Regions from separate parts of the Paenibacillus sp. FSL R7-0272 genome, predicted to be linked through region 2. Evidence: predicted binding sites of a transcription regulator. Region 2 holds the regulator's gene; each other region holds the start of a gene.

The links. The regulator LexA, encoded in region 2, represses DNA repair genes until DNA is damaged. The targets are predictions, from matches to a motif close to CGAACATATGTTCG.
Positions count from the first base shown of each region.
Region 1: recA (recombinase RecA) is a predicted target of LexA. The motif match lies at 6,562-6,575, and genes of this name have one in related genera.
Region 3: addB (helicase-exonuclease AddAB subunit AddB) is a predicted target of LexA. The motif match lies at 6,902-6,915, and genes of this name have one in related genera.

Region 1 covers NZ_CP150221.1:2,555,365-2,565,700, forward strand. The annotation lists gene fabG (3-oxoacyl-ACP reductase FabG) at 4-735, shown strand; gene MKY23_RS11370 (DUF3243 domain-containing protein) at 877-1,140, shown strand; gene MKY23_RS11375 (DUF3388 domain-containing protein) at 1,338-2,105, shown strand; gene MKY23_RS11380 (RodZ family helix-turn-helix domain-containing protein) at 2,172-3,254, shown strand; gene MKY23_RS11385 (hypothetical protein) at 3,328-3,492, shown strand; gene MKY23_RS11390 (YajQ family cyclic di-GMP-binding protein) at 3,642-4,133, shown strand; gene pgsA (CDP-diacylglycerol--glycerol-3-phosphate 3-phosphatidyltransferase) at 4,451-5,038, shown strand; gene MKY23_RS11400 (competence/damage-inducible protein A) at 5,148-6,404, shown strand; gene recA (recombinase RecA) at 6,645-7,709, shown strand; gene MKY23_RS11410 (RecX family transcriptional regulator) at 7,928-8,665, shown strand; gene rny (ribonuclease Y) at 8,977-10,336, shown strand, end outside.
Region 2 covers NZ_CP150221.1:3,744,294-3,754,629, reverse strand. The annotation lists gene hflX (GTPase HflX) at 1-651, shown strand, start outside; gene MKY23_RS16575 (methionine gamma-lyase family protein) at 738-1,991, shown strand; gene MKY23_RS16570 (MerR family transcriptional regulator) at 2,074-2,487, shown strand; gene glnA (type I glutamate--ammonia ligase) at 2,618-3,946, shown strand; gene MKY23_RS16560 (hypothetical protein) at 4,187-4,528, opposite strand; gene MKY23_RS16555 (hypothetical protein) at 4,581-4,892, opposite strand; gene MKY23_RS16550 (aldehyde dehydrogenase) at 5,398-6,702, shown strand; gene lexA (transcriptional repressor LexA) at 6,873-7,499, opposite strand; gene MKY23_RS16540 (LysM peptidoglycan-binding domain-containing protein) at 7,795-8,172, shown strand; gene MKY23_RS16535 (DUF896 domain-containing protein) at 8,268-8,477, shown strand; gene MKY23_RS16530 (hypothetical protein) at 8,610-9,122, shown strand; gene MKY23_RS16525 (HAD family hydrolase) at 9,151-9,942, shown strand.
Region 3 covers NZ_CP150221.1:4,469,073-4,479,408, reverse strand. The annotation lists gene MKY23_RS19905 (site-2 protease family protein) at 1-19, shown strand, start outside; gene MKY23_RS19900 (RsmE family RNA methyltransferase) at 166-930, shown strand; gene mtaB (tRNA (N(6)-L-threonylcarbamoyladenosine(37)-C(2))-methylthiotransferase MtaB) at 933-2,279, shown strand; gene MKY23_RS19890 (NUDIX domain-containing protein) at 2,386-2,820, shown strand; gene MKY23_RS19885 (Na/Pi symporter) at 2,902-3,903, opposite strand; gene MKY23_RS19880 (class I SAM-dependent rRNA methyltransferase) at 4,433-5,809, shown strand; gene MKY23_RS19875 (hypothetical protein) at 6,089-6,754, shown strand; gene addB (helicase-exonuclease AddAB subunit AddB) at 6,980-10,336, shown strand, end outside.

The DNA of each region.
Region 1 (10,336 bases), 1.2 Mb from region 2:
GAAATGACTGTTCTGGTTACCGGGGCAAGCGGAGGCATAGGAGCTGCAATTGCAGAGCGGTTTGCCAGTGTAGGTATGAATGTTGTGTTGCACTACATGAAATCGCATGAAGCAGCCAATGAAGCGGCAAGACGTTGTATGGAGCGAGGAAATGGACGTATCATGACGGTTTCAGCTGATCTTCGCAGCAGGGAACAGATTCAGCGTATGCGGGAAAAATTGGCTGCTCACGAGTTGTTGCCGGATATTCTTGTGAATAACGCTGGTATATCTCACTATGGTTTGCTAGCGGATGTGACAGAGGAAATATGGGATGAAGTGATGGCAATTAATCTGAAAGGTACTTTTCTATGTACACAAGAGATGATGCCACATATGATCTCCCAAAGATACGGTAGAATTATTAATGTGTCATCCATATGGGGGCTATCTGGTGCATCTTGTGAGGTGTTGTATTCCACAACCAAGGGCGGGGTAAATGCCTTCACGAAGGCACTTGCTAAAGAGCTTGCTCCCTCCGGCGTTACGGTGAATGCCGTTGCTCCAGGGGCTGTTCAGACCACGATGTTAGACCATCTGGATCAGAGTGAGTTGAAGATGTTGGAAGAGGAGATTCCTGCGGGGCGACTGGCGCAGCCGGACGAAATTTCGTCACTGGTTTATTTTCTCGCGCTACCTGAGTCGGGATATATCAATGGACAGATTATCAGTCCGAATGGGGGCTGGCTGACTTAATGCCGTGTTCAAGTTGCAAGTCAGTGGATTGTGAACTTACAGCTTGATTTTAATTTTAAATGCTCGTATATAAAATGTCCCGAAAGCACATATTACAACTGTTGATTTTAAATCTCATGCGTCAGCCAAGGAGGATTTATCATGTCAACAGACAAAACAGTGGTTTCTAACTTCGACACATGGAAGAAGTTCCTGGGTGATCGCGTACTGCAAGCTGAGAGGATGGGGATGAGTGAAGAAACCATCAACAAACTGGCATACGAGATCGGCGACTTTCTGGATGAGAAAGTTGACCCGGCGAACCATTCCAACCGAGCATTGAAGGAACTATGGGATGTCGGCGATGCGGATGAGCGTCGTACGATTGCGTGCCTGATGGTCAAATTGGCCAAACAAAACGCATAAGACTAGAGATGAAGAGCTCCCGCAAGGGGGCTTTTCTCTAATGATTACAAACGGATTACAGAGCTGTTCTTGTAATTCATTTTCATTTTATATATCATTAACGTGACCCATTTTTAGAAGATGACCCGAAATAGCGTCCAATGGACACGTTCGGATGTTGTCGAATAATGTGGAATAATGCATTACGGGGTGTATACATGGAAACTAAACAATGGTATATGGAATATAAAATACATAAGAACAGACCTGGTCTTTTGGGGGATATCGCCTCCATGCTAGGGATGCTTGAAGTCAATATATTGACCATCAACGGTGTTGAAGGCAAAACACGGGGCATGTTGCTCGAGTCAGATGATGACGAAAAGATTCGTCTGCTGGGAGAGATGCTTGGTAAAGTCAACAGCATTACGGTATCTGCATTGCGTCAACCTAAATTGGTGGATATTCTGGCTGTACGTCACGGTAGGTACATTGACCGGGATTCAGATGATCGCAAGACATTTCGTTTTACTCGGGACGAACTTGGGTTACTCGTTGATTTTTTGGGTGAAGTATTTAAAAGAGAAGGCAATCAGGTCATCGGCTTGCGGGGTATGCCGCGAGTTGGTAAAACAGAGTCAATCATCGCAGGCAGTGTATGTGCCATGAAGCGTTGGACTTTTGTATCTTCTACCCTTCTTCGCCAAACGATACGTAGCCAGATGTCAGAAGACGAGTTAAACCCGAATAATGTATTTATTATCGATGGGATTGTCAGTACGATTCGCTCCAGTGAGCGGCACTATAATCTTTTGCAGGATATCATGTCGATGCCTAGTACGAAAGTGATTGAGCATCCGGATATTTTTGTGCAGGAATCCGAATATGATTATAATGATTTTGATATTATTATTGAATTGCGTAATAATCCTAACGAAGAAATTATTTATGATACGTTTACGGCAAGCTATACCGACGAACTGTAAAGCTCCGTACGGAATCATGGAATAGATCAGCAACAACTGAAGAGTTAAACATAAGGAGGAGATGGCATGTCTGAACTGGGTCAGCAGTTAAGAGAGGCCCGGCTGCAAAAAGGGATGAGTCTCGACGATGTACAGGAAATGACAAAAATTCGCAAGAGGTATTTGGAGGCTATAGAAGCAGGGGATTATAAAGTGTTACCCGGCAGCTTCTATGTGCGTGCATTTATAAAAACCTATGCGGAAACGGTGGGACTTAATGCCGATGAGCTGCTGGAAGGACACAAAAAGGACGTACCTGCGGAAACGGCGGAAGCAACGATGGAGCCGGTAATCCAGAAGCGCTCCAGCCGGCCGGCGGAGCGGAGCAACCGCTGGATGTCTGTTGCTCTGATGTGGACTTTCCCTATTCTGATTATCGTGCTCTTGTATCTGTATATGGCAAACAACAAGGGCGATGACACCAATCCACAAGGGCTGGATGATACAAAGATTACGGACAGTCAAAAACCTGCTAATGACAAACCTGATCAACCATCCGATAACGGGCAAACTGCAACTCCGCCTGCAACCGATTCGGGATCGAATGATGCCGGTAAAGGTGATGCTGGCGGAAACGGCGGCGGTAATGAAACGAATGGTCAGACCGACGGAGAAAATAAAGGTCAAACCGATGGACAAACCGATGGACAAACGGATGGCCAAACAGGTGAGACCCCAGAGGGAACACCACCAACCACACCTGGTTCTGTTACTGTTTCTGAAGATGGAAAATCAGGCAATATTACAAACTTCAAAGTTAGCGGAAGCACGGGTCAGCCTGTAACCGTGACGATCAAGGCGACAGGTCATAGTTGGCTTGAAGTGTATAAAGGTGAGAATTCAAGCGGTGAGAAACTCGAGTATGGCAATACTGCTGACGGTGACACGTTCACATTTACATTGGACAGCGCTGGCATGTACATTAAATCCGGTTATGCGGCGGCAACAACAATTGATGTTGGCGGTCAAGTCGTAACGGACGGCAAAGCAACCAACCGCATTCGTCTTAAACTGGATACAGATAGCGCGGCTACTTCCACGGGAACTGAAGGCATGACAGGCACAACGACCAGTGGTTCCTCGGAAGGCGGAAGCTCCAGCAGCGAATAACCTGGCTAACTGCAGGGGACAATAATCTTGTCTTCAATTGCAGTTAACTTATGGTGAAGTGAGGTGGAAGGCCGTGACAGTCAGCTGGATCGTAACCGGTTTAGGGATCATTGTCAGCCTCCTGGGTTATTACCTGACTCCAAATGCCTGGGGTTACGGAATATTGGGCTTTGGACTTGCGCATATCGTGCTCGGTGTGCTCGATATGTTCAGACAGCCTAACCGTAGCCGGTATTAAGGTAGCTCGACCAGCAAGCATTTTTGGTGACCGAATGGTACTCCAAAAATGCTTTTTTCTATGAGTAAACATGACTAAAATTAGACTTTTGCTTGAAGTTTACTCTATAATGTTACAGAACATATGATTAATTGAAAGGGTGACTTGGTTTGAGTTCAGAAAATTCATTTGATATTGTGTCCAAAATGGACTTGCAAGAATTGACCAATGCCGTTACGCAAACGGAAAAAGAAATTGGTGCTCGTTATGATTTCAAGGGCAGTAAAAGTAGCTTGAAACTGGATAAGGATGCTCTTACGATTGTGTCTGATGATGAGACCAAATTAAAAGCGGTTATTGAAGTTTTACAATCCAAAATGGCAAAGCGTGGGCTTCCGCTGAAAAATATGGATTACGGGAAAGTGGAGCCAGCTTCTTCCGGTACTGTTCGCCAGCGTTTGAATTTCAAGCAGGGCATTGATCAAGATGTGGCTAAAAAAATCAATATCCTCATCCGTGATTCCAAACTGAAGGTGAAGAGTCAGATTCAGGGAGACCAGCTTCGGGTGACAGGTAAGAGCAAAAATGATCTGCAAGCCGTTATGCAACTTCTTAATGGAGCTAACTTGCCACTGGATCTGCAATATACTAATTTTAAATAAAATTCTTGTACAGAAATGTCTTTTTGACACTGTATTGGTACGTATATTATACTGAATGTGCATTGCTGGCAGTCATGCATCAAGTCCAGTCTTCATCGTTAGCTGACTTTGTGAAAAGCAGTACACTTCTGGAAGTCACCGGAGCGTTTAAAAGCAGTTTTGCGTTTGAGCGGTAGACTTTATTTTTTGCGTTTCTACATAGGCTTTTATGTAAATATAAGTCGACGTTTCAATCGTTCATTTCTTGCTTCAGATGATGAATACGGAATGTAAGATGATTGTTTGAAGTAATGGAGGATACAAAGGGAGGGCGTCTTGTGAATTTACCCAACCGGATTACGCTTGCACGAATTTGCTTAATCCCTTTTTTGATGGTGTTTCTGCTCGTGGATTTTCCGTTTTATCCAGAGCCGTTACATCTCGGGAGCTTTACGCTTCCGTATAATCAGTTAATTGCTGCTTTTATTTTTATCGTTGCTGCAAGCACGGATGGAATAGACGGCTATCTTGCAAGGAAAAACAATATGGTCACCAATCTGGGCAAACTGCTTGATCCTCTGGCAGACAAGCTTCTGGTTACCGCTGTTTTGATTTCATTGGTTCAAATGGGTAAGCTGGATTCATGGATTGCAGTCGTTATTATCAGCCGTGAATTTGCCGTGACCGGCCTACGTCAGATTGCCTTGTTGGACGGTTCGGTTGTAGCTGCGAGTGCTTGGGGTAAACTGAAAACAGTAGTACAGATTGTAGCCATTGTTTTGCTACTGCTGAACAATTTCCCCTTCTCATACACGGGTATTCATGTCGATGAAATTGCGGTATATGTAGCGGCTTTGATCACCATCTGGTCTGGAATTGACTACTTTATCAAAAACAAAAACTTGCTTCATTTATCAAAAGCGTAATGATTTAAGCTGAATCGGGTAATGATGAAAGACTCATTGGGTCAAAGGGCAATAGGAACTCATCCTATTGCCCTTTGACTACTCCACATATGTACAGGAGGAAGCCAAAATGAAGGCAGAGATTATTGCAGTTGGGACAGAGTTACTACTGGGACAGATCGTAAATACCAATGCCAGATACCTTTCCCGTGAACTTGCTGCAATGGGGATTGACGTATATTTTCAAACGGTAGTTGGCGATAATCAGAATCGGCTTAGTGAAGCGATACGCATCGCGCAGGGCCGTGCAGACATTATTTTATTTTCTGGAGGCATCGGTCCAACGCAGGATGATTTGACTAAAGACGCACTGGCTGCAGTGTTGAATCGGAAGTTGCATATTGACCGTATGGCTATGGATAAAATTGAAGGTTTCTTCCGCGATCGGAATGTGGAAATGACGGAAAATAATCGGCGCCAAGCCATTGTGCTTGAGGGTGGAACCCCTCTGGCGAATGAAACCGGACTTGCTGCCGGAAACGCGATTGCGGATAACGATAAATATTATGTTGTTATGCCTGGGCCACCTAAAGAATTGATTCCAATGTTCGAGCAGGAGGTCAAACCTTGGTTGCTTCAGCATGCTCTTACAGAAGAAATGCCGATTTATTCACGAATGTTGAAATTCGCAGGCATTGGAGAATCTGCTCTGGAGGACCGTTTGCTTGACTTGATTGACGGACAGACAGACCCTACGATTGCTCCTTACGCGAGTGAGGGAGAAGTAACCGTACGTGTTTCTACCAAGGCTCCGAGCGAAGGAGAAGCCAAGCTAAAGCTGGATGCGATGGAAGTGCAGATTCGTGAGCGTTTATCTGAACATCTCTACGCTAACGAGGATGTGCCTATAGAGTACACGATTGTTACAATGATGTCTGATATGGGGCTGACTCTGAGCGCGGCTGAAAGCTGCACAGGAGGGCTTGTGATGCAGAGCTTAACTTCGGTGCCTGGAAGTGCCTCGATGTTAAAAGGTGGCATTGTATGCTACTCTAATGAGATCAAAGAAAAGCTGTTAAATGTGCCTCACAGTTACCTGGAGGGTGAAGATGCACCAGGTGCCGTTAGCCCAGAGGTGGCAAAAGTGCTTGCAGAGCAGATCCGTATGATCGGGGATGCTGATTTTGGATTGGCGATTACCGGAGTAGCCGGTCCGGGATATTCGGAACGTAAACCACCAGGCCTCGTGTTTATCGCTTTGGCTGAGCGTGGGAAGGATACGGAGATTCATGAACTCCGGATTAACGGTAACCGGGAAACGGTTCGCATTCGCTCGGCAAAGGCCATTCTGTATCGGTTATGGCAAAAGTTAGTCGCTATTGATTGATGATTACGCAGGCAGATTGCATTTGCATAATTGAGGAAGTATAATGATTGTAGACGGAAGAACCGTAAAATGTGGCTTTACAGCCTTGTTTACGGTTCTTTTTCTGTTTTTTCATCGATTTCTATGAGGAAGAGGCGCCTCGGCCTGAACAAAAAAACGAATGTATGTTCGAAAAAAAGCTTGGCAAACGAGTTAAAACAAGGTATCATTATATTATAAACAGTAAAGGGTGTGAGTTTATTGTCAGACCGTCGTGCCGCGCTTGATATGGCGCTCCGTCAAATAGAGAAGCAATTTGGTAAAGGTTCCATCATGAAATTGGGTGAGTCAACTCATATGAATGTGGAAATAATTCCCAGCGGATCTTTGGCTTTGGATATTGCATTAGGAACAGGCGGCTTGCCGAAAGGCCGTATTGTTGAAATATATGGACCTGAATCTTCAGGTAAAACAACTGTGGCATTGCATGCCATTGCTGAAGTCCAACGTGTAGGTGGACAAGCTGCGTTTATCGATGCTGAGCATGCGCTTGATCCGAATTATGCAAGCAAACTGGGCGTTAACATTGATGAATTGCTCTTGTCACAACCGGATACAGGTGAGCAAGGATTGGAAATCGCCGAGGCTCTTGTACGCAGTGGTGCAGTAGACATCATTGTTATTGACTCGGTAGCAGCGCTTGTACCAAAAGCGGAGATTGAAGGAGAGATGGGAGATTCTCACGTTGGTCTGCAGGCTCGTTTGATGTCTCAGGCACTCCGTAAATTGTCCGGTGCAATCAGTAAGTCTAAAACGATTGCCATCTTCATCAACCAGCTTCGTGAAAAAGTTGGTGTTATGTTTGGTAACCCGGAAACGACACCAGGTGGCCGCGCATTAAAGTTCTATTCCACGGTTCGTCTAGATGTACGCCGTATTGAGAGTATCAAATCGGGAAATGACATTACAGGTAACCGTACCCGTATTAAAGTTGTTAAAAATAAAGTGGCACCTCCGTTCAAACAAGCGGAAGTTGACATTATGTATGGTGAAGGTATTTCCAAAGAGGGAAGTATCATCGATATCGGTACAGAGCTGGATATCGTCAACAAAAGCGGTGCTTGGTATTCGTATGAAGGTGAACGTTTAGGGCAAGGCCGTGAGAACGCGAAGCAGTTTATGAAAGAACATAAAGAAATTGCTGATGTGATTGAGCAGAAAATTCGTGAAGCCAGCAATTTGACAACGGCTGTTCCTGCTCCATCGAGTGAAGAGCAAGAAAAAGAAGCGGCTGAAGAACAGGAATTATTCGAAATTAATGAGTAATCTTTCTCTACAGGGGAAGGCACTTTGTATTCTGACGTCCTAAAACCTGTAATAAGCGGGTGCTAATGCTTATGAAGCTAAATAGGATTGTTTCTCGCCAGCTAACAGCCTCTGTCCATTCCGGACAGGGGCTGTTAGCATCTATGCCATCTGTAACCTAAACAAAGGGGAGCGTGAAGATCATAGTGAAATATCGCCAAAAGGAGCAAGAATATAATGTGCATGATGATGACGAAGAATTGCAAGAAGCAGCAGAATTAAATGGGTTCTCCCAATTTCCAGACGATGAAGAACTTATCATCACCAGAGTAGAGCGGACGAAGAGTCGTGAAGCACGCTACCGGATTTCATTTGGTCACTATTCGCTTACGGTTCTGGAAGATGTGATGATTAAGTACAGGATGACACGTGGCAACATTTTTATGAAGAAAGATCTGGAGGAAATCATTATTGCGGATGAACGCCAGAGGACGTACGTGCAATCGTTACGTTTTTTGGAGTTTAAGCAGCGGACACGTCATGAATTGCGGCAAAAGTTAAAGCAAAAGGAGTTCGCGGCACCGATTATTGAAGAGGTCCTCGATCGGCTGGAGCAAGAAAAGCTTGTCGATGATGACCTGTTTGCCAAGGAATGGACAAGACAGCGTATGGAGGGACAGCGGAAGGGAAAACTGTGGATAAGGCAAGAATTGCGTCAAAAAGGAATTACAAATGAACTTATTGCGGAGGTACTGGATGATGTTAGTGCAGATGCAGAATTCGACACGGCATTAACAGCTGGCCGTAAGAAGTGGAAACAAGTTCGAGGAGACGTGCAGGAGAAGAAACGTAAAACGTTCCCGTACTTGATGCGACGCGGTTTTAGCATGGATCTGGTGCGCCGAGTCATGAATCGTTTAATGGAAGAGGATGGGGCAGAAGATGCCAAAGAGGATGAAGCATTGTTATGGGACTAGACGAGGAGACTAACAATACTGCATTCTCTTGACAATTTCTTTCGTCAAATACTAAAATGGACATGAGTCTGTAAGAAATGGACAACCCTTTTTCCTTCCAAAAAAGCGGTTTCGGTTTCTTCAGATTTAGTCCATTCCTGATTATGGGTTCACTGGAAACAGTGGATAGTACATGTAATCATGTACATGTGAAATGAAAATCGGCGGGGGATCGCCGTGAGTATTCGTTATTCCCAAACATATGTAAGGCATGAAAACAGAAAAGTTGACCCAAGGAGTGCCTTGGAGGAACCAACGAGGAGGTGAACAGTATGGATATTGCTATCACGATCATTCTCGTTGTGGCCGCGCTCGTTATTGGGTTCGGAGTCGGATATTTTATTCGCAAATCTCTTGCAGAGGCTAAAATCTCTAGTGCGGAACAAGCTGCCGTACAAATCGTGGAGAACGCGAAAAAAGAGGCAGAGGCACTGAAGAAAGAAACGGTGCTGGAAGCGAAGGATGAGATTCATCGCATTCGCGCCGAAGCTGAAAAGGACACTCGTGAACGTCGGAACGAAATTCAACGACAAGAGAGACGATTGTTGCAAAAAGAAGAGTCGCTGGATAAAAAATTGGAATCACTCGAACGTAAAGAAGAGCAAGTGGCTAACAAAGAGAAACGTATCGATGAAACACAGCAACAGATCGAAATGATCTACAAAAACCAGGTGACGGAGCTTGAACGAATCTCCAATCTCACGATGGAAGACGCACGCAGTATCATACTGTCCAACGTAGAACAGGAAGTTCGTCATGAGACGGCTCAAATGATCAAGGACATTGAACAGCAAGCGAAGGAAGAAGCGGACAAAAAGTCCCGCGAGATCATTACACTCGCCATCCAACGTTGTGCGGCTGACCATGTAGCGGAGACAACGGTATCCGTTGTAACGCTGCCTAATGAAGAAATGAAAGGCCGGATTATCGGTCGTGAAGGACGTAACATCCGTGCGCTTGAAACCCTTACCGGGATTGACCTCATTATCGATGATACGCCAGAAGCTGTTATTCTGTCGGGCTTTGACCCGATTCGCCGTGAGATCGCCCGGACGGCACTGGAAAAACTGGTGGCGGATGGACGGATTCACCCGGCACGTATTGAAGAAATGGTGGAGAAATCACGTAAAGAAGTGGATGAGCGTATCCGTGAATACGGTGAACAAGCTACCTTTGAAGTGGGCGTGCATGGTCTGCACCCAGATCTCATCAAAATTCTGGGCCGCCTGAAGTTCCGCACAAGTTACGGTCAGAACGTCCTGAAACATTCGATGGAAGTTGCTTATTTGGCAGGACTAATGGCTGGAGAACTTGGAGAAGACGTAACTTTGGCAAGACGTGCAGGTTTGTTGCATGACATCGGTAAAGCGCTGGATCACGAAGTGGAAGGATCACACGTTGAAATTGGCGTGGAGCTGGCGAAGAAATACAAGGAACACCCAGTGGTTATCAACAGTATCGCTTCCCATCACGGGGACTGCGAAGCAACTTCAGTTATTGCGATGCTGGTGGGTGCAGCTGATGCGCTGTCCGCAGCTCGTCCAGGTGCACGCCGCGAAACATTGGAGACATACATCAAACGACTAGAGAAGCTGGAAGAAATCTCGGAATCTTTCGAAGGTGTCGAGAAAT
Region 2 (10,336 bases):
GTAGGTTACACGAATGCAGGTAAATCAACATTGTTGAAGCAGTTAACCGCGGCGGATGTATATATTCAGGATCAACTTTTTGCTACGCTCGATCCAACATCACGTACGATGGAGTTGCCGAGTGGTAAAGAAATCGTACTGACGGACACCGTTGGTTTTATTCAGAATTTACCTCATGATCTGGTTGCGGCTTTCCGCGCGACACTGGAAGAAGCAAATGAAGCTGATCTGATTTTACATGTTGTAGACGCTTCATCCGAAATGCGTGACGATCAGATGAGCACAGTTAATACCATTTTGCAGCAACTTGGTGCAGGGGACAAGCCTCAGCTTGTTCTGTATAACAAAAAAGACGCTTGCACGCCGGAACAACTACAGATGCTTCCTTTGGATAAAAAGCATATTAAAATAAGTGCACTTGATGAATCAGATTTGATCAAGGTTCGTGAATTGATTCAAGCCGAACTCACAGGCGATACGAAGCGATTCCGTATTCCGGCAGAACGTGGGGATCTGACATCTGTACTCTATAAAATCGGAGATGTTGTAGGAACGGAATATGATGAGAACGATGTCATCTATCAAGTCGAGTTACAAAAAGGTGAATATGAGAAGTATGCATATTTACTCGAAGATTTCATTGAACTGTAATATTCATGACATATTAATGTGATAAGTTGACACGAGAATTGATTCGAATGCGTCAGTTTCGTGCTATAAAAGGGGAATGAAGCAAGATGGCAAGGTTCGATCCAACTATTCTAGAACTTCAACATCAGGTGGAACGTCAGATTGAGGGACAACTTCATCAGGTTGATCGTATTGTAGATCACAATCAATGGAAGGTTATCGATGCCTTTCAGCGCAGAAAAGTAAGTGATTATCATTTTGCGGGCTCCACGGGGTATGCCTATAACGATCGCGGACGTGAGGTGCTCGACGAGGTGTATGCGGATGTGTTTGGGGCAGAAACCGCACTGGTGCGTCCTCATTTTGCCTCAGGAACACACACGATAAGTACGGCCCTGTTCGGCGTATTACGTCCAGGAGACGAACTGTTGTACATCACAGGTAAGCCCTATGACACATTACATAAAGTGATCGGCAAGCCTGGTGATGGAACAGGGTCTCTCCGTGATTTTGGGGTTAGCTATGCTGAAACTGAACTCACAAACGCAGGGCAAGTGGATTGGGAAGCGGTGGAAAAGTCTATTACGCCTGCAACGAAGGTTATAGGTATTCAGCGCTCACGCGGTTACGACTGGCGTTCTTCGTTTACAATTGAGGAAATTGCAGATATGGTGGCACGTGTTAAATCGTTGAAACCAGACGTTATCGTGTTTGTGGATAATTGTTACGGCGAATTTACCGAAGAACGGGAACCTACGGAAGTAGGTGTGGACTTGATGGCAGGTTCGTTGATTAAAAATCCTGGTGGTGGGCTAGCAGAAACCGGAGGATACATATGTGGTAAAGAGAAGTATGTACAACTAGCCGCGTATCGCTTGACTGCACCTGGTATTGGGGGTGAGGTAGGTGCTATGTTGGGGACAACACGAGGCATCTACCAAGGACTTTACATGGCTCCGACGATTGTTGGTCAAGCGATTAAAGGAAGTATTTTTGCTGCGGCGATGTTTGCTGCATCCGGATTTGTAACCAAGCCTGCGTGGGATGAGCCGCGTACCGACCTGATTCAAGCGGTGCAATTCAGCTCTGCGGAGCATCTAATCGCCTTCGTGCAAGGCATTCAGCAGGCAGCAGCTGTTGATAGCCATGTTGTGCCTGAGCCTTGGGATATGCCTGGATATGAGCATCCTGTCATTATGGCGGCAGGTACGTTTATTCAGGGAGGAAGCTTGGAGTTATCCGCCGACGCACCGATTCGAGAGCCTTTTATCGGTTATATGCAAGGTGGGTTGACTTACTCTCATGTTAAATATGGCGTTTTGATGGCATTACAAGCGATGAAAGATCGTAAATTATTGTGAGTTTATCTAACATGTCATTGACACTTTGTAACAACTAAATGTACAATAGGGTCAAGAATAGATGACTGGAAGGTTGATGAACATGGGCGACGAAATTCGCAGAAATATGGCCTTATTCCCGATCGGTATCGTAATGAAACTTACCGACCTGTCCGCGAGACAGATTCGTTATTATGAGCAGCATAGTCTAATTGTTCCTGCAAGAACTTCAGGGAATCAGCGTTTGTTTTCCTTTAACGATGTTGAGAGATTGCTAGAGATTAAAGCTCTGATTGAAAAAGGAGTTAACATTGCAGGTATCAAGCAAGTGATGAATCCTGTCTCGAAAGAGTCTGAAGAGGCAACGGTGATTACACCGGATACGGAAGTTAAACGTAGAGAGCTGTCCGATACGCAACTGCACCGCTTGCTGAAGCAACAGCTGGTGTCAGGCAAAAGACCAGGTCAAGTATCTCTCATCCAAGGTGAACTTTCTCGTTTTTTTAATAAAAAATAATCGGTTCACCTAACGAGGCGGGTAAGGTGAATTTCAAACTTCTGATGTCAGACTCCTTGACCCGTGGAACATTCTAATGTACAAATATAACATGCAAGCCAAATACGCAGATAAGAAAGGGAGAGGAATCATGAGTTATACAAAAGAAGACATTCTCCGCATCTCCAAAGAAGAAAACGTACGATTCGTTCGATTGCAGTTCACCGACTTGCTGGGAGCGATTAAAAACGTTGAGATTCCTGTAAGCCAGTTAACGAAGGCTTTGGATAACAAAATGATGTTTGATGGTTCTTCCATTGAAGGTTATGTTCGTATCGAAGAATCCGACATGTACCTCTATCCGGATCTTGACTCTTGGCTTATTTTCCCATGGGTATCCGATAATCGCGTCGCGCGTTTGATCTGTGACGTATATCTGCCAGATGGCAACCCATTCCCAGGTGACCCACGTGGCATCTTGAAGCGAAACCTGAAGGAAGCCGAAGAAATGGGATTCACTTCCTTTAACGTTGGTCCTGAACCAGAATTCTTCTTGTTCAAAACGGATGAAAAAGGAAATCCAACAAACGAACTGAATGACCAAGGTGGATATTTCGACCTTGCACCAACAGATCTTGGTGAAAACTGTCGTCGTGATATCGTTATTACACTTGAAGAAATGGGCTTTGAAATCGAAGCTTCTCACCACGAGGTAGCTCCTGGTCAGCATGAGATCGACTTCAAATATGCGGATGCATTGAAAGCGGCAGACCAGATCCAAACGTTCAAACTCGTTGTTAAAACGATTGCACGTCAGCATGGATTACATGCTACGTTTATGCCAAAACCATTGTTCGGTATGAACGGTTCCGGTATGCACTGTAACCAATCCTTGTTCCGTGGCAATGAGAACGCATTTGTTGACGAGTCGGACGAACTGGGCCTGAGCAAAACTGCACGTCACTTCATGGCTGGAACTCTGAAGCATGCACGTGCGTTTGCAGCAATCACTAACCCGACTGTGAACTCATACAAACGTCTTGTGCCAGGTTACGAAGCACCATGTTACGTAGCATGGTCTGCAAGTAACCGTAGCCCAATGATCCGTATTCCAGCTTCACGTGGTCTGAGTACTCGTGTTGAGGTTCGTAACCCGGACCCAGCTGCTAACCCTTACCTCGCTTTGGCTGTTTTATTGAAAGCAGGTCTGGACGGAATCAAACGTGAGCTTTCCTTACCAGCTCCGATTGACCGCAACATCTACATCATGTCAGAAGAAGAGCGTGTGGAAGAAGGCATTCCTAGCTTGCCAGCTGACCTGAAAGAAGCATTGAACGAATTGATCCGCAGCGAAGTAATCTGTGACGCTCTCGGCGACCACGCCCTGGCTCACTTCTACGAGCTCAAAGAAATTGAGTGGGACATGTACAGAACACAAGTCCACCAATGGGAACGCGATCAATATATCACGTTGTACTAATCTCCGAATCCCTTGCGCCATCTGGCGTGAGGGGTTTTTCTTTTTGTGGGTAAATAATTTCTAGGTTGAAATGAAAGGTGAGTACCCACAGAATGACCGTATCCAATAAGATGCAGGAAACATAAAAACGGCGCTCCTCATGGGAGCGCTGTTTTTATGTTTAATTTATTCTATTTAGGGCGTTCTAACAGTGGCGACTTGATTTAGTAACTAAAATAAACCCACTTTGTTTATTAATAGCTAATAGCTTACATGAAACTTAAAAAGGATGATATAACTACCGTGGTTTGCACTTACAACTGTGAGCCCGGGTCGAATAGGAGTCACCAAAAAATCAGGGCCAATATCACAAGCGCCATCACTATAGATTACATCATAAGTGTAGCCGCTATACCATTGACCAGGTTGGCCTACTTTTAGGTAAATGTCTCGCTCAAAAAATGCTTGAGGTGCTATCACTTGAGAAATTTCCGATAGCGATAAAGCAGGTGCTGAAATACTTGTATCCGCAGCGAAGGACGTAGAACCAATTGAAAAACATGCAGATAAAGCTAATAAGCCAGCAAGTAATTTCTTTATCATGAAATCTTCGCTCCCTTTTATTATGCTCATGAATTCATTCTAAAAGAATAAATTATTCCATCTTAGTTACGTAACCCTCATAGTTTCCGTAATATAATCCGTTTGAATAGGTAGTAGATGTTAATGTTAGTCTTCCATACCAAACGCCATCAGCATAAGTGTAGGTCTGTGGAACATAACTTGCATTTCCATATTTATTGTTAACGTCTGAGTATCTTACATATTTCTGGGTTGCCTGAATCGTAATACTTTGTGAAGTTAATGAATCTTGAGAAGAGGGTGAAGCGGCAGCAAATGATGTTGGAACAGCGACGATTGCCACAATAACAGTTAAAGCTCCAAGTGAATACATTTTCTTTTTCATACAAATACCTCCTAAGATTTGTAATGAATTTATGAAACTTTACTCTCTGAAAATACCATATTACTCAATGTAAAATAATAACATTTGTCACATGGTTTACTATATTTATCCTCATATCACATCCAAACATATATGAAGAGAAAATAAGAAATTCAAAAATCAATGTGTCAAGCTTCTGCATTACATAAGTTAGAAGGTATGATTTATATTTGTGCAAAGTAAATAGTTATATAATTGTGAAATCTCTAAATGAAAACTAAACTCAAATAAGAACATGGAGAGTCAGAAATATGATAAATTCAATATCTGAAAAATTCATAAAAGAGTTAAGAACATACAAGCAATCGCTGAAAAAATAAAGAAGTATACGTCATGCTTTCCACTTACTTTGTCTTTTTAACATCTGTCCTGTTTCAAATGTATGTTGATAGTTTCATATATTAAAGATATAATTAATTTGATTTTGGGCAATATAATTTTTAGAAATTAATTGGAGATGATATTTTTGGAACAACAAGCGAAACAACTTGTGACTACACAACGTACGTTTTTTAATACAGGACAGACTAAACCAGTGGAGTATCGGATTCAGGCTTTGCAAAACTTGAGAGAAGGGATCGAGAAGTACCAGCAACGTATTCTGGATGCGCTTCGTGCTGATCTCAATAAATCAGAGGCTGAAGGATATGGGTCGGAGATTCGCATTGTATTGGGTGAATTGGATTACACGCTGGAACATCTGCGTGAATGGGCTACACCACGTAACGTTCCAACGAGCTCTGCAATGCCAGACGCGGTTAGTACGATTTACCCTGAGCCTTATGGAGTTGCTCTGATTATCGCGCCTTGGAATTATCCGTTCCAACTGGCGTTTGGGCCGCTAATCGGTGCAATTGCTGCAGGGAACTGTGCTGTGATCAAACCTTCTGAGCTTACACCAGCGACGTCTCGTTTAATCAACGATCTTATTCAGGACATATATCCTGAGGAGTACATTGCTGTTATGGAAGGAGAGGTTGAAACGAGTACAGCATTGCTTAATGAGAAATTCGATTATATTTTTTTTACAGGCAGTACAGGGGTTGGTCGTATTGTCATGAAAGCTGCAGCAGAGCACTTAACTCCAGTGACGTTAGAGTTAGGCGGTAAAAGTCCGGCCATTGTGCATCAGGATGCTGATCTGAAGCTGGCAGCACAACGTCTTGTGCGCGGTAAATTTCTGAATGCAGGTCAAACCTGTGTTGCACCGGACTATTTATTAGTAGATGAACAGGTACATGATCAACTCATCGAGGAAATCAGAGCCGAGGTTCGCGATAAATTTGGGGATGATGTGATGCAAAATAAGGATTTTCCTCATATCGTTAACACGCGTAACTTTGATCGTTTGACCGCTTTTCTTACGAATGGCAAGACTTTAATGGGAGGGCGTGCGAATCGGGATCAGCTTATGATTGAACCGACAGTTCTTAGCGATATTGATTGGGACTCACCAGTAATGCAGGAAGAGATCTTTGGACCTATTCTGCCCGTATTTAGGTATCGTGATTTGAATCCAATGCTCGATGAAATCGTTCGTCGGCCTAAACCACTCGCTTTGTATTTATTTACTGAAAATGAAGCTTTACAGGAGCAGGTATTGAATCAGGTTTCTTTTGGTGGAGGCTGTATTAATGAGACGCTATCTCACATGACCTCGCATTATTTGCCATTTGGGGGTGTGGGAGAGAGTGGCATGGGTTCTTACCATGGACAACAAAGCTTTGAAGTATTCTCACATCACAAAAGCATTCTTAAACGCACTAAATAATCTCTTGCTCAGCGCATTCACTTACGCATTCACTTATTAGAGTAGTTTGTAAGTAAATGATATGACTGCAACTATTAAACCAAAAGAAAGAGGTTGTCCTGTTGATCAGGGCAACCTCTTTCGGATTCTATCAGGTAGAACGTATTAGCAATTTAATAAACCAATATGCATTAATGAATATCGCGGAAAAGACCAATGACCTTGCCAAGAATACTAACGTGTTTTAACCGCAACGGTTCTAATGTAGCATTTTCCGGTTGAAGGCGAATGTGATCCTTTTCCTTATAAAAAGTCTTCACTGTTGCTTCATCGTCCTCAGTCATGGCAACGACAATGTCACCATTATCAGCGGTTTGCTGCTGACGAACGATTACATAGTCTCCATTAACAATACCAGCTTCAATCATACTGTCCCCAACAACGGAAAGCATAAATACTTTCTGTTCCCCTACATAATGTGTAGGAAGTGGGAAGTAGTCTTCAATATTTTCTGTTGCCGTAATCGGCACACCAGCTGTTACTTTACCCACGACAGGAATTCGTGCAACGCTGTGGGCGAACTGATGAGAATGCTCAGACTCTTCCTGGCTTAACAATTCAATCGCTCTTGGTTTGGTTGGGTCACGTCTAATTAACCCTTTCTTCTCCAAACGATCCAAATGTCCATGTACTGTGGAACTGGAAGCCAGTCCAACGGCTTCACCAATTTCTCTTACGGAAGGAGGATACCCCTTCAAACGGACTTCATTTCGTATAAACTCCAGGATAGCCTGTTGCCTGCTGGATATCTTCGACATACCGTATCAACCCCATTTTAGTAACGTTTGGGAAAATTATAACATAGAACCTCCGTTCGTACAAACATAAGTTCTAAAGAAATCATATTATTTCTATATTTTTTTCGATTCAGACTCATTAGTTTTTTGGAAAAGAGAATTTAATTGTTCTTTTACGAGAATTTTTAATACGAAAAAAGATGTTTTAATGTCGAAAAAAGAGCGAACAATTGTTCTAAAAAAGTCTTGAACAAAACAAATGTTCGTGTTATATTGATTCCAAGAGATAGGAACAAACGTTTGGAGGCGGGGGCAAATGAGATATTCTACGTATCAGAGTATTTATAAACCAGTAAATTCAGAAGCTGTAAAGTCTAATATAGGGCAATTCAGAACGTTCGTGACACGTCTTAAGTTCTCTAAGGGATTGATTAAGCTGGCAATTGCTTCATTAATTATATTTATTGGATGTAGTACAGTGCTAACTGTCTTTGCTGGTAACGAGAATGATCTACTACCTGGCGGTAAAATTGCTGTATCACAGGGAGAAACATTGTGGAGTATTTCTTTGGAACATAAACCAACGTCGATGGATACACGTGTATATATAGAAGCAATCAAAAAAGTGAATCAAATTGAATCAGCAACAATCCAGACAGGACAAGTTCTAATATTACCTCAGTTTGTTAAATAGAGTGCGCATCTATACAGGTTGGCGCGTACTAACTTGACAAGCCGCCTTTCTCATGTCAAAGTTAATATGACTTTGTATTTTTGGAGGGGACAAGCTTGGATATAGATAGTCTGGTAGCACGTATTAACGAATTGGCTCGCAAGCAGAAATCCATTGGACTATCAGAGGAAGAACTTGCTGAACGTGCCAAATTGAGAGAAATTTACCTGGGTAACATTCGTAGCAACTTCAGACAGCAACTCGATTCAATTGAGATTGTTGACGACGACAAGGGCCAAGGCCACCAAGGCAAACTCAAACATTAATTTACGAAACCTAAACATATCGTTATGATATTTAGGTTTCTTCATGTTAGCTGGGGATGCTTACTATAAGGGGGAACATCGGTTTGCAGTATAATTATGTAAGCCGATACAAGACACATAAGGGGGATTCACATGTCACGGCGTTCGTTCGAGAGAACGGTTCGGAAAAATTCGAAGCAATTGAATCAGCAACGTAAAAAAAGCGGTCAACCAATCACAGGAAATCCAGGTGAGGATATTTACAAAGGCAGAAGCCTTTTGTTCCCTATCTTTTTAATTGGTTTGGCGTTTTTGTATCTGTTCATGAGTACTTTTTTAGTGAAAGCACCGATGACAACCTGGGATTGGGTCACAATGTTGCTCTATGTATTTTTGGCTGTCATTTTTATGCTACGCCGTCCTTACGTTAAAATTAGCAGTAATCGAATCATCACAACGAAGGGGAATCGTGAACGATCGATCGGGGTTGACGATATTATCAAATTCCGTTTTGAGCCAGGCACTGTTGTTATTGAGCACAACAGTCGTGGAAAAAGATGGGTTTTCACCAAGTTGTTAAATCGTTACGATACAGAAGCGATTACCGAGCGGTTGCTGAAATTTGCAAAAGCACACCAGATTACCGTAGAAACGATTGATAAGTAATTAACGTGTAAAGGGGCAGATGATCGGAATGGCGTTAAAAGCGATTATGTTTGACCTGGATGATACTTTATTATGGGACGAACGGAGTGTTCGAGAAGCCTTTCATGAAACTTGTCTGATTGCAGCAGCAGAAACAGGTGTTAATGCTGAGGCACTCGAAGAGGCTGTTCGTAATGAAGCGCGTGAACTATATGAATCTTACGAAACGTTTCCTTTTACCAAAATGATTGGAATTAACCCTTTTGAAGGACTTTGGGCGAACTTTACGGCAGGAGAACAACCGGAATTTCGTCAGCTTGAACAATTGGCTCCAATTTATCGCAAGGAGTCTTGGCGCCGCGGTTTACTAAAGCTGGGTGTCGATCAAGAAGAGCTTGCAGAGCGCCTGGCCTCACAGTTTGGTGCAGAACGTAGATCGAGACCTCATGTATATGAAGAAACGATGGATACGTTGCGTCATTTGCAAGGAAAGTACAGATTGTTGCTTTTGACTAATGGATGTCCTGCTTTACAGCAAGAGAAACTTGATGGTGTTCCGGAGTTATCTCCTTTCTTTGATGAGATTATTATCTCAGGTAGCTTTGGTAAAGGTAAGCCAGATCCATCCATTTTTGAGCACGCTCTAAGTAGACTGGGTGTTCAACCAGAAGAAAGTATGATGGTAGGCGATAAGTTAACAACAGATATTCGTGGTGCGTTGTCTTCAGGTATTCGTGCAGTATGGATTAACCGGGAGAACAAAACAAATAATGAAAGTTATTCACCGAACCACGAGATTAAACATTTGTCTGAATTAGAGGGGCTTATTGCAAACTTTTAAAATCATAGATGACATAAAATCTTCGTCCAAATAGCTGTTCATTTAACATTGGTTATGACATGAATGATCGTTTGTTCATGTATCGTAACCAATGTTTTTTTGTTTTAATGCATTCCATGTAAGAGTGTTTTTAATGCATTGTTAGGGGCGATTATTTAAATTTTTAATGAAAAGTTATTGAAATTAAAAAAAAGCTGCTTTAGAATACAACTAACATACTAGTATGACTAGTTTTTATTTCTACAATATTTCGAGACCATTCACTGATCAAACTACAAGTACATTTTCAGATGAATGAAAGAAGAAAAAGGCGAATGATTTAATCACTATTTTGTAAGCGCTTTATAGAATGACTGATCAATTCAACGACATTCAAGCAATGCATGCTCAGTCA
Region 3 (10,336 bases), 720 kb from region 2:
TATTGAATTATATCTTTAATATAAGCTTATAAATGGTCAGTAATCGAACCGTAGTGCTGGTCATAAGCACATAAAAGTTGTATGATCATCTGTGGCGATTGGATTCTTGCCTGCTTCCAGCAGGAAGAATTCCATTCATAACAGGAAAGAATGGGTGGACAACATATGCAGCGATATTTTGTATCTGCAGAGCAGTTCAGTGAACATGCAGTGGTGATAACAGGCGATGATGCCCGTCATATCGGCAAAGTCATGCGTGGCAAACCCGGAGACAAGCTGATTGTCAGCGACGGAAGCTCCAAAGAAGCATTGGTCGCCATCGATAGTATTGAGGCAGGGGAAGTAAAAGCCACTATCCTGGAACCGCTGGTTATGGATCGCGAAGCAAAGTTGAATGTAACGGTAGCACAAAGCTTGCCCAAAGGGGACAAGATGGAGACGGTCATTCAGAGATGTACGGAGATCGGCGCCGTATCCTTTGTGCCTTTTCTATCCGAACGTACGATTGTGCAATACGACGCTAAGAAAGAAGGCAAACGTCTGGAGCGTTGGCGGAAAATCGCCAAGGAAGCTGCTGAACAGAGCCATCGTAACCGCATTCCAACCGTTGAGCAGCCGCTTTCCTGGAAAGGGCTGTTATCTTCTTTTGGGGACTACGATCTTGTATGTTATTGTTATGAAAAAGAGGACGGCAAACATCTTAAAGATGTTCTGAAGCCGTTTGTGGGAGAGCTTGCTCCTGATGCAGGGGCAAATGTGTTGATTGTTGTTGGACCTGAGGGCGGATTTTCCGAGAAGGAAACGGCTCAGGCCGATGAGGCAGGTGCGATATCTGTTGGACTGGGCAAGCGCATTTTGCGAGCCGAGACGGCTGGTATGGCTGCACTAACTTGTGTTTTATATGAATCTGGAGAAATGGGGGGAATGTAATTATGCCATCCGTGGCGTTTTACACCTTGGGCTGCAAAGTTAACTTTTATGATACAGAGGCGATTTGGCAATTGTTCAAAAACGAGGGCTACGAACAGGTAGACTTCGACGAACAGACAGCCGATGTCTATTTGATTAATACGTGTACCGTAACGAATACAGGTGATAAAAAGAGTCGTCAAATTATCCGCCGTGCCATCCGTCGCAATCCGGATGCGATTGTAGCGGTAACCGGATGTTATGCACAGACATCTCCTGCCGAGATTCTGGATATCCCTGGCGTGGACCTGGTCATCGGAACCCAGGATCGGGATAAAATTTTGCCATATGTAAATGAAATTCAGGAATCCCGTCAGCCCGTCAATGCGGTCCGTAACATTATGAAAACACGTGTATTTGAAGAAATGGATGTACCGGATTTCGCGGACCGTACGCGTGCGTTCCTCAAAATTCAGGATGGTTGCAACAACTTCTGTACCTTCTGCATCATTCCGTGGTCCCGTGGTCTTTCGCGTAGCCGTGAGGCAAACAGCATTGTTCAGCAGGCACATCAGCTCGTACAAGCGGGTTATAAAGAGATTGTCCTGACAGGTATTCATACAGGCGGGTACGGAGATGACATGGATAACTATGATCTGACCGACCTGCTGTGGGATTTGGACAAAGTGGAAGGTCTGGAGCGTATCCGGATCAGCTCGATTGAAGCTAGTCAGATTGATGACCGGATGCTGGATGTAATCAAACGTTCGGATAAACTGGTTCGTCATTTCCATATTCCGTTGCAAGCAGGGGATGACACCGTTCTGAAACGTATGCGCCGCAAATATACAACCGAAGAATTCTATAACAAAATGTTGCGTATACGTGAGGCTATGCCGGATGTTGCGATTACGACCGATGTTATCGTTGGTTTCCCGGGCGAAACGGATGAGATGTATCGTAACGGTTACGAGTTGATGCGTAAAATCGGTTTCTCGGAAATGCACGTATTCCCATACTCCAAACGTACAGGGACTCCGGCAGCACGCATGGAGGACCAAGTGGATGACGAAATCAAAAATGCACGTGTGCATGAGCTGATTGAACTGTCCGAGCAGATGCAACTGGAGTATGCTGAGAAATTCGTTGGACAAGTGCTCGAGGTTATTCCTGAAGGTGAAGCAAAAGGCCGCGAAGGCAGTGGCAAGTTGCACGGATACAGTGACAACTACATTCAACTGGTGTTTGATGGAACGCCGGATATGGTAGGTAAAGTGTGCCGCGTGAAGTTGACTGAAGCCGGTGCCAATGAAAGCCAAGGCACGCTGGTTCGTGTACTGGAAGAGAATGTGAAACCCGCCGCGATGTAATTCAGGCGCTATGTACAAGGATTTCATTTCCTTGGGGAAAATACCCGAGGAGATGAGGTCCTTCTTTGCCAAGAAAAGAAATTGAAGTCAGATGGGGGAAAACATTATGAACAAAAAAGAAATTTCAGCAGGCGGCGTTGTATACAGAACAACTGAGGATGGCCAGATTCAAATCCAGCTCATCGTAGACCGTTATGGTAAAACGACACTTGCCAAGGGCAAAATGGAAGATGGAGAAACGATCGAACAGACGGCGCTCCGAGAAATTTTGGAAGAAACGGGTATGGTGGGCCGCATTGTGGAGCCTATTAATATCATTGCCTATACGTACCAGCATGCCGAGTTTGGTCCAGTGGACAAAGAAGTGCACTATTACCTTGTGGCAGCAGAAAGTGGTGACTTGCAGCCTCAGATCAAAGAGATTAAAGGTGTGGATTGGTATGCTCCGGAAGAGGCATGGTCCAAACAGCGGCAGGATGGATACGATAATAACGATGACATTTTGCGCATTGGCCTGAACAAACTGGGCATTAACGTATAAAACAGCATGACATTACGTTTGAATGATGGTCTACTGACCTACACGTTCTGTCGCCAATAATGCGGATATCGTGAGGACTTATTAAGCGACAGGTTTCTTTGCCGACGGGGCAAGCACAGGTGTTTTTTTGTGCCAGATGGGCAAGTAACAGAACGGTAAAGCCAGCAATGAACTGATGATGTTAAAAAGGGTCTGGGCATGCGCAATCTGTGCCCCGTGGTCCGCTGACAGCCAGGCTGACGCTGCATGCAGCTGGCCAATCAGCGGCATAAACAGCAGTGCTCCCGCAATGTTGAGTACAACATGGGAGGCTGCTACAAATTTGCCTGCGGAAGCTCCGCCCGCGGCTGCAATAATAGCGGTGATACAGGTCCCGACGTTAGACCCGATCACAATGGCGATGCCGATCTCTACAGGTAGCACGCCTGTCGCTGCCAGTGTAATCGCCATGCTGATAACTGCGGCACTGCTGTGAATCAGCGCAGTCAGGCACGCACCGGCAAGAAAACCCCACCATAGGCTATCGGTCGAACGCTCCAGAAACCATTGGAATACACCCATGCTCCGAAGTGGAACGGCGATGGATTGCATGACTTGAATGCCCGTCATGACGAGAGCAAAACCTGCTGCTGCAAGAAAGTTGAATTGGATCGTCGCTAAAGTACGGCGAGTACGTTCAGGAGCAATCTGGTTGCGTTCACCTAGGACAACAAAAATAGCCCAGCCTGTTAGGGATATAAGCAACAACGGCAGTGAGGCACGTCCGATCTGCAGACCGACAAGCTCTGTCGTTAAGCAAGTTCCAACATTGGTTCCCAAGATAATGCCGAGTGTGCGTCCGTAGGTAATTAAGCGCGCATTAGCTAGTCCTATGGTGAGTACCGTTACCGCGGTGCTGCTCTGTAGTAGAGCGGTCGCGCCTGCACTGAATGCCATGCCCTTCCATGGGGCAGAAGTGGCTCGGTTTAACCAGCCTGCCAGCATCGGTCCCGCCATGCGCTGTAGCGCTGTCTCCATCAGCTTCATACCGCCAAAAAAGATTATAAGCCCATATAACAGAGGCAGAATTACTTCTCTGAACATTCCGAATCATTCCTCCCGTCCCATTCCTTATCACTTATCCTATGAGGAAGCAGAGACAAGCATGACAAGCACAAGAGGAATTGAAACTGCCATCCCCCATACAAAAGATACGGTGATTCGGCAAACGTAGCGGAGGGAACGAAATGAATTCGAAGAAGCGAAGCGCTCGCCTGAGAGCTTTCTGAAAGAAAGCTACATCGGAAGCATAGGCTTGACATCGGATTTTCCCTTTGGAGAAGGGAATCAGAAAAATCCGAGGACAACAGCGATCGTAGAATCAATTCGTCCCCGGAGCGTCAGAAAATTACCAGCCCCAATTCAAAAGATACGGTGATTCGGCAAACGTAGCGGAGGGGACGAAATTGAATCCGAAGAAGCGAAGCGCTCGCCTTTGACATCGGATTTTCCCTTTGAAGGAAGGGAATCCAAAAAATCCGAGGACAACAGCGATCATAGGATCAATTCGCCCCCGGAGCGGTCTGCTAAAACCTATCTTTTCGACTATTAAACTAAAGGAAGTGGATCAATCTTGCCATCCGTTACACTGGAACGAAGCCGCAAAAAGCGGCTGGAACATGCGCATCCCTGGATTTTTAATAATGAAATTGCATCCGTAGACGGCAACCCGGAACCGGGCGATATCGTCAATGTACTGAATCATCAAGGCCGCTATTTGGCGACAGGTTATTATAATCCGGCTTCCCAGATTACCGTTCGTGTAGTCTCGTACCAGCCTTTGGAGTTTGAACAGATGGATACCGCCTTTTTTGCGGCTCGTTTCCATGATTGTCTGCGTCACCGGGAACGCTTCATTCAGGATGGCGAAGCCTACCGTCTTGTTTATGGTGAAGCTGATTTCCTACCTGGATTGATCGTTGATCGTTTTGGTAGTACTTTAGTTGTGCAGATTCTTACACTGGGTATGGATCGTTGTCGTGAAGCGATTGTCCAGGCTCTCATTGAAGTGATGCAGCCGGAAGGTATCTATGAGCGCAGTGATGTATCGATCCGTGAACTGGAAGGCCTGGAGCAGATCAAAGGACCACTCTATGGGGAATGCCCGCGTCATGTGACTGTGACCGAAAATGGGCTACTTATCAAGGTGGATATCGTGGAAGGACAGAAAACAGGTTACTTCTTCGACCAGCGTGAAAACCGGGCTGCCATTGAACCATTGATGAAAGGCTGGGGGTACAAAAGCGGCATCACCGTGCAACAGGTCGAGCATGAAGGAACAGAACAGCTGTTGCCTGTGAACAAGGGTGGCAAAGTGGTTACTTTTCCGTATTGGGACGGTGCCACCGTGCTTGAATGTTTCTCTCATACCGGCAGCTTTACGCTGAATGCGTGCAAATATGGAGCGAAAAAAGTAACCTGCCTTGATATTTCCGAGCATGCGATCGAGAGTGCGCGAACGAATGTGGAGCTAAATGGATTCACAGATCGGGTCGAATTCGTGGTAGCCGACGCCTTTCAATATCTGCGTGAGCAAGTCAAAGGACTTGATGAGCGCAATGCGCGAGCACGAGCATCTGAGCAAAAGGTAGATACTTCCAAAGCGTTGTCCAGTGCTGGAAAAACGTTTGATGTCGTTATCCTTGATCCACCTGCCTTTGCCAAAACAAAATCAGCTGTCAAAGGGGCATGCCGCGGCTACAAGGATATCAACTTGCAGGGCATGAAATTGGTCAACGACGGTGGATATTTGGTAACCGCAAGCTGTTCCTTCCACATGCGTCCTGACCTCTTCCTGGAAACGATTGCGGATGCAGCTGAAGATGCAGGTAAGGTATTACGTTTAATCGACTGGAAAGCAGCCGGTAAGGATCACCCGCAAATTTTGGGCGTAGATGAAGGTCATTACCTGAAATTCGCTATTTTTGAAGTGAGAAGCAAAAAAAATTAAGAATACTCTATTTATAGAATGACACATGTACCCTGTGAGATAGACACTTTAAAAAGTCCATCTTATAGGGTATTTTATTTATGAGGAAGAGCTTGCTCTTGGCGAACAACTTATATTATTGATTGAAAAGGATACAGTGTTCAGACTTCATCCCGACTCATTTATATCTAGGTTGGCAACCGCAGGATTTAGTTTGAAAAAAGGAGGAGGTCTGCTCGCTATGGTTACGGGTATGTTATTTGAGACGCGTAATGATAGACGTGGCAGGCGTATATTGACATGCGTAATCTAAAAGAGGGAATTCGAAAACAGTTTTATACTGAATTAGGGAAATTCATTGCACCAGAGGGGTATGTGGAATATAGAGAGCCTGATTCTAGCCCGACGGACTATGCGTTCAAGAAAAATGTCAAGCCGGGCATTGTTTGGAGCTTACATAGTCATCTGACTCATTCAAAACCTCCGTATGCTGTGTTTACAGTCATGGCCTGCCGTTATGAAGCTGCCACTGAACGTTTACGTACTTTTCTTGAAAAGCATCAAATAACGTTGATCTCAAATGCTCCAGTCGGCTTCGGCAATAGTGTTGAAAGGTATACACAGCAAAAACATTCTGTTCTTGTTTCCTCTGAAAATATACAAGAAGCTGCTCAGCAAACAGCAGACAGGTTCAAGGAAGCTGAAAGCAAGTATTTGCTGCCGCGCATGGATCAAGCTGTTGCTGTTGATGAATATTTGACCAAACGACCGCATCACTGGCCTACGGGTGATCTTTTTAACTGTTGCGTAACGATTTTAAGCTACGGATTACTAACCAATGATCAGGCATTAGTGCAAAAGGGGATCGAACGTACATTTGAGATTTTGAATAAGCCTGGATATAGCCAGAGAAACCGGGATTTTTTCGAGGCCTTACAGAAGGCTGTAGAGCATGAATTCATTTAACGAAATTGTAAACTTGAAAACAAATACTAGGCGTATCTGTCACCGAGTTTGGTAATAAACGTAAATCCATAGGGAGCTGCTGGCTGTAATGAACAGGCGGCGGCTCTTTTTAATAGCCATATTGTATTCTTATTTGGTGGATCATGGCAAACGTATGTTCCGAAGCGGAGAAGGTATGGTATACTGGAAATTAAAATCTTGTACGTGCAGTTTGGAGGATGACACATGTCCGTACGCTTTGTTATTGGCCGGGCAGGCAGTGGTAAGAGCACACTGATTACCCGAGAAATCACATTTCTGCTTAGGCAGGAGCCCCAAGGAAAACCGTTGATTTTACTCGTTCCCGAACAAAGCTCGTTCCGGACAGAGCAGGCGCTGGTATCTTCGGGAGATATCAAAGGTACGATGCGTGCCGAAGTTCTTGGATTTCGTCGTCTGGCTTATCGCGTTATGCAGGAGGCTGGCGGTTCTGCTCGCGTTCCGATCGGAGCCGAGGGCAAAAAGATGCTTTTATATAAAGTCATTCAGCGTAGGAAAGAAGAACTGAGACTGTTTGCTGCTTCGGGAAGCCAGCTTGGCTTTATCGGGGAATTGACTAATTTATATAGTGAGTTTAAACGTTATGAAGTTCATGCTTCGGCACTCGAAGAAGGGCTTGCAACATGGAGCATCGCATCGGCCTCATCTATTTTGGAGGATAAGCTCCATGATTTGAATCTGATCTACCATGATTATGAGAAGGAATTGGCGGATTTATATATAGATGATGAAGATACATTGAATGAACTGACAGGTCGTTTGCCAGAAAGTACATGGTTGCAGGGGGCCGAGGTCTGGATTGACGGATTCCATGGATTCACTCCGCAGGAGATGAGTGTAATAGGACAGCTCATGTTACAAGCTTCGTCTGTAACGATTTCCCTGACGCTTGATCGCACGTACGAACAAGGTGTGCTCCCTGGGGAACTTGAATTATTTTATCCAACGGCAAGTGCATATGTGCGTCTCAAAGGAATGGCTGAACATTTGGGTGTGTCTGCCGATACAACTGTTCTCCATGATGAAGTCTTGCCGAGATTCAAGGAGCGGCCAGGGCTTGCCCATCTGGAGGCCGGTTTTGATCGGCGTATTCGCTGGAGAAGTCAGGGTGAGGATTCAGGTATACGCTTGATGGCTGCGGAGAATCGCCGGGCAGAGCTGGAGGGTGCACTACGTGAGATGCGTCGCCTAACCCAAGAAGAAGGAGCAAGATATCGGGATATGGCGGTATTGGTTCGCGGATTGGAGACCTATGCTGATATTGCGGAACCGTTATTCAGGGATTATGATGTTCCGGTCTTTCTGGACCGAAGACGAAGTGAGTTACATCATCCATTATCCGAATTTATTCGTGCTGCATTAGATATCGTCCGCCGTAACTGGCGTTATGAGGATGTTTTTCGCTGTGTCAAGACGGATCTGTTGCTTCCGCTTGATGGTTCCATCACGCGTGAGGATATGGATCAGCTGGAGAACTATGTGCTTGCTTGCGGTATTCATGGATATCGGTGGAACGATGGAAAGCCGTGGAAATATGTGCCGAGTCCCTCACTGGAGGATAATGCACAGGAAGAACGAAGCCGGGGACGAGATGCTGTGTTATCGCTGATGGAAAGCTGCAGAACCTTGATTACGTCGGCACTCGGCACGTTTGAGAAACGAATGAAAAAAGCAAAAACGGCTACTGCTCAGTGTGAGGCATTATTCAGACTGTTAGAGGATGCAGATATTGCGCATAAGCTGGATCAGATGTCTGCTGAAGCCAAGGCACAGGGAGACCCGGAGCGTTCTAGAGAGCATCGTCAAATGTGGGGGGCCGTGTTGGATCTTCTTGACCAGATGGTCGATATGATGGGCAATGAACGCCTGGACATCACTTTGTTTGCGGGCATGATGGAGACAGGACTGACTGAGCTCAAGCTGGGGCTTGTTCCCCCGGCCCTTGACCAGGTGCTGTTTGGTTCGATGGATCGTACTCGTCTGCGTGATATGAAATATGTATTTATTCTTGGGGCGGTTGATGGGGAATTGCCAGCGATCCCTCAGGACAACGGAGTACTAACGGAGCAGGAAAGATTGTTGCTGACCGAGAGAGGTATGGGTCTGGGACCTGGTGCAACGAGACTGATGCTGGATGAACGTTTTCTCATCTATACCGCTCTGACCGCTGCCAGCAAGCAGTTATGGCTGAGCTATCCTGTCGCAGATGATGAGGGTAAGTCATTACTCCCTTCCGAGATTGTGCGCCATGTACGCAAAATGTTTGGATTGCAAGAGCAGCCTTTGCTTGCTCAGCCGCCCGTCTCGGATCTGGAATCCGTGCACCTCTCTTACGCGATTCATCCAGAACAAAGCCTCTCCATGCTGATTGGACAGTTGCGCAGATGGCGTAGAGGAGAAGACATTCCTGAAATATGGTGGGCCGTCTACAATTGGCATGTGAACCGGGAAGCGAGTCGTCCTCAGCTGGAGCGGTTGCTGGGTTCTGTCTTTTATCGTAACCGTGCGCGGCGACTGGATACTTCGACCAGCCGCAGGCTGTACGGTACGGAGGTGAGAACGAGTGTTTCACGGATGGAGCGGTTTGTAGCCTGTCCATTCTCTCATTTTGCATCACATGGACTGAAGCTGAAGGATCGGCAATTATATCGCCTCCAAGCTCCGGATATCGGGCAACTATTCCATGCTGCACTGAGTCAACTGGCGATGCGCCTGCGTGAGGAAAATCGGAGCTGGGGCAGTCTGACACCCGAACAATGTCGCCAGGAAGCCGAGCAGACGGTGGAGCAGATCGCTCCGCAACTCCAAGGAGAAATTTTGCTTAGCACAAAGCGTTATGGGTATATCTTCCGCAAATTAAAAGATATCGTCAGCCGGGCATCCGTTATTTTGGGCGAACAGTCCAGACGAGGTAGTTTTGAACCGATTGGCTTGGAGCTGGATTTTGGTCCAGGGAAACCTTTGCCGCCGTTGCGTTTTGAACTTGAGAACGGCTGTGTGCTGGAGATTGTCGGCCGGATTGACCGTGTTGATGTCGCTGAAGGAGAGAACGGTCTGTTGTTAAGAGTAATTGACTACAAATCAAGTCAGACCGATCTCAAGCTTCATGAAGTCTACTACGGGCTATCGTTGCAAATGCTCACCTATCTGGAGGTGTTGCTTAGCGCTGCTGAAGAGTGGTTAGGAGAAACGGCGATGCCAGGAGGCACCCTCTATTTCCATGTGCATAATCCACTATTGCAATCCGCAAACGGCATGACATCGGAACAGGCAGAACAAGAACTTCTGAAACGTTTTAAAATGAAGGGTTTGCTGCTCGCTGACCGTGATGCTGTTGCTCAAATGGATAATACCCTTGATAAAGGACATTCCGCCATTATTCCGGTGGCATTAAAAGCAGATGGCAGCTTTTATAGCAGTGCTGCTGTCGCGACGCCAGAACAATGGGATACGCTGCTTGCTGCTGTTCGCGGCAATATTCGAGAGATTGGAACTCGTATTACAGATGGAGATACAGCCATTGAACCGTATCGGATACAGCAG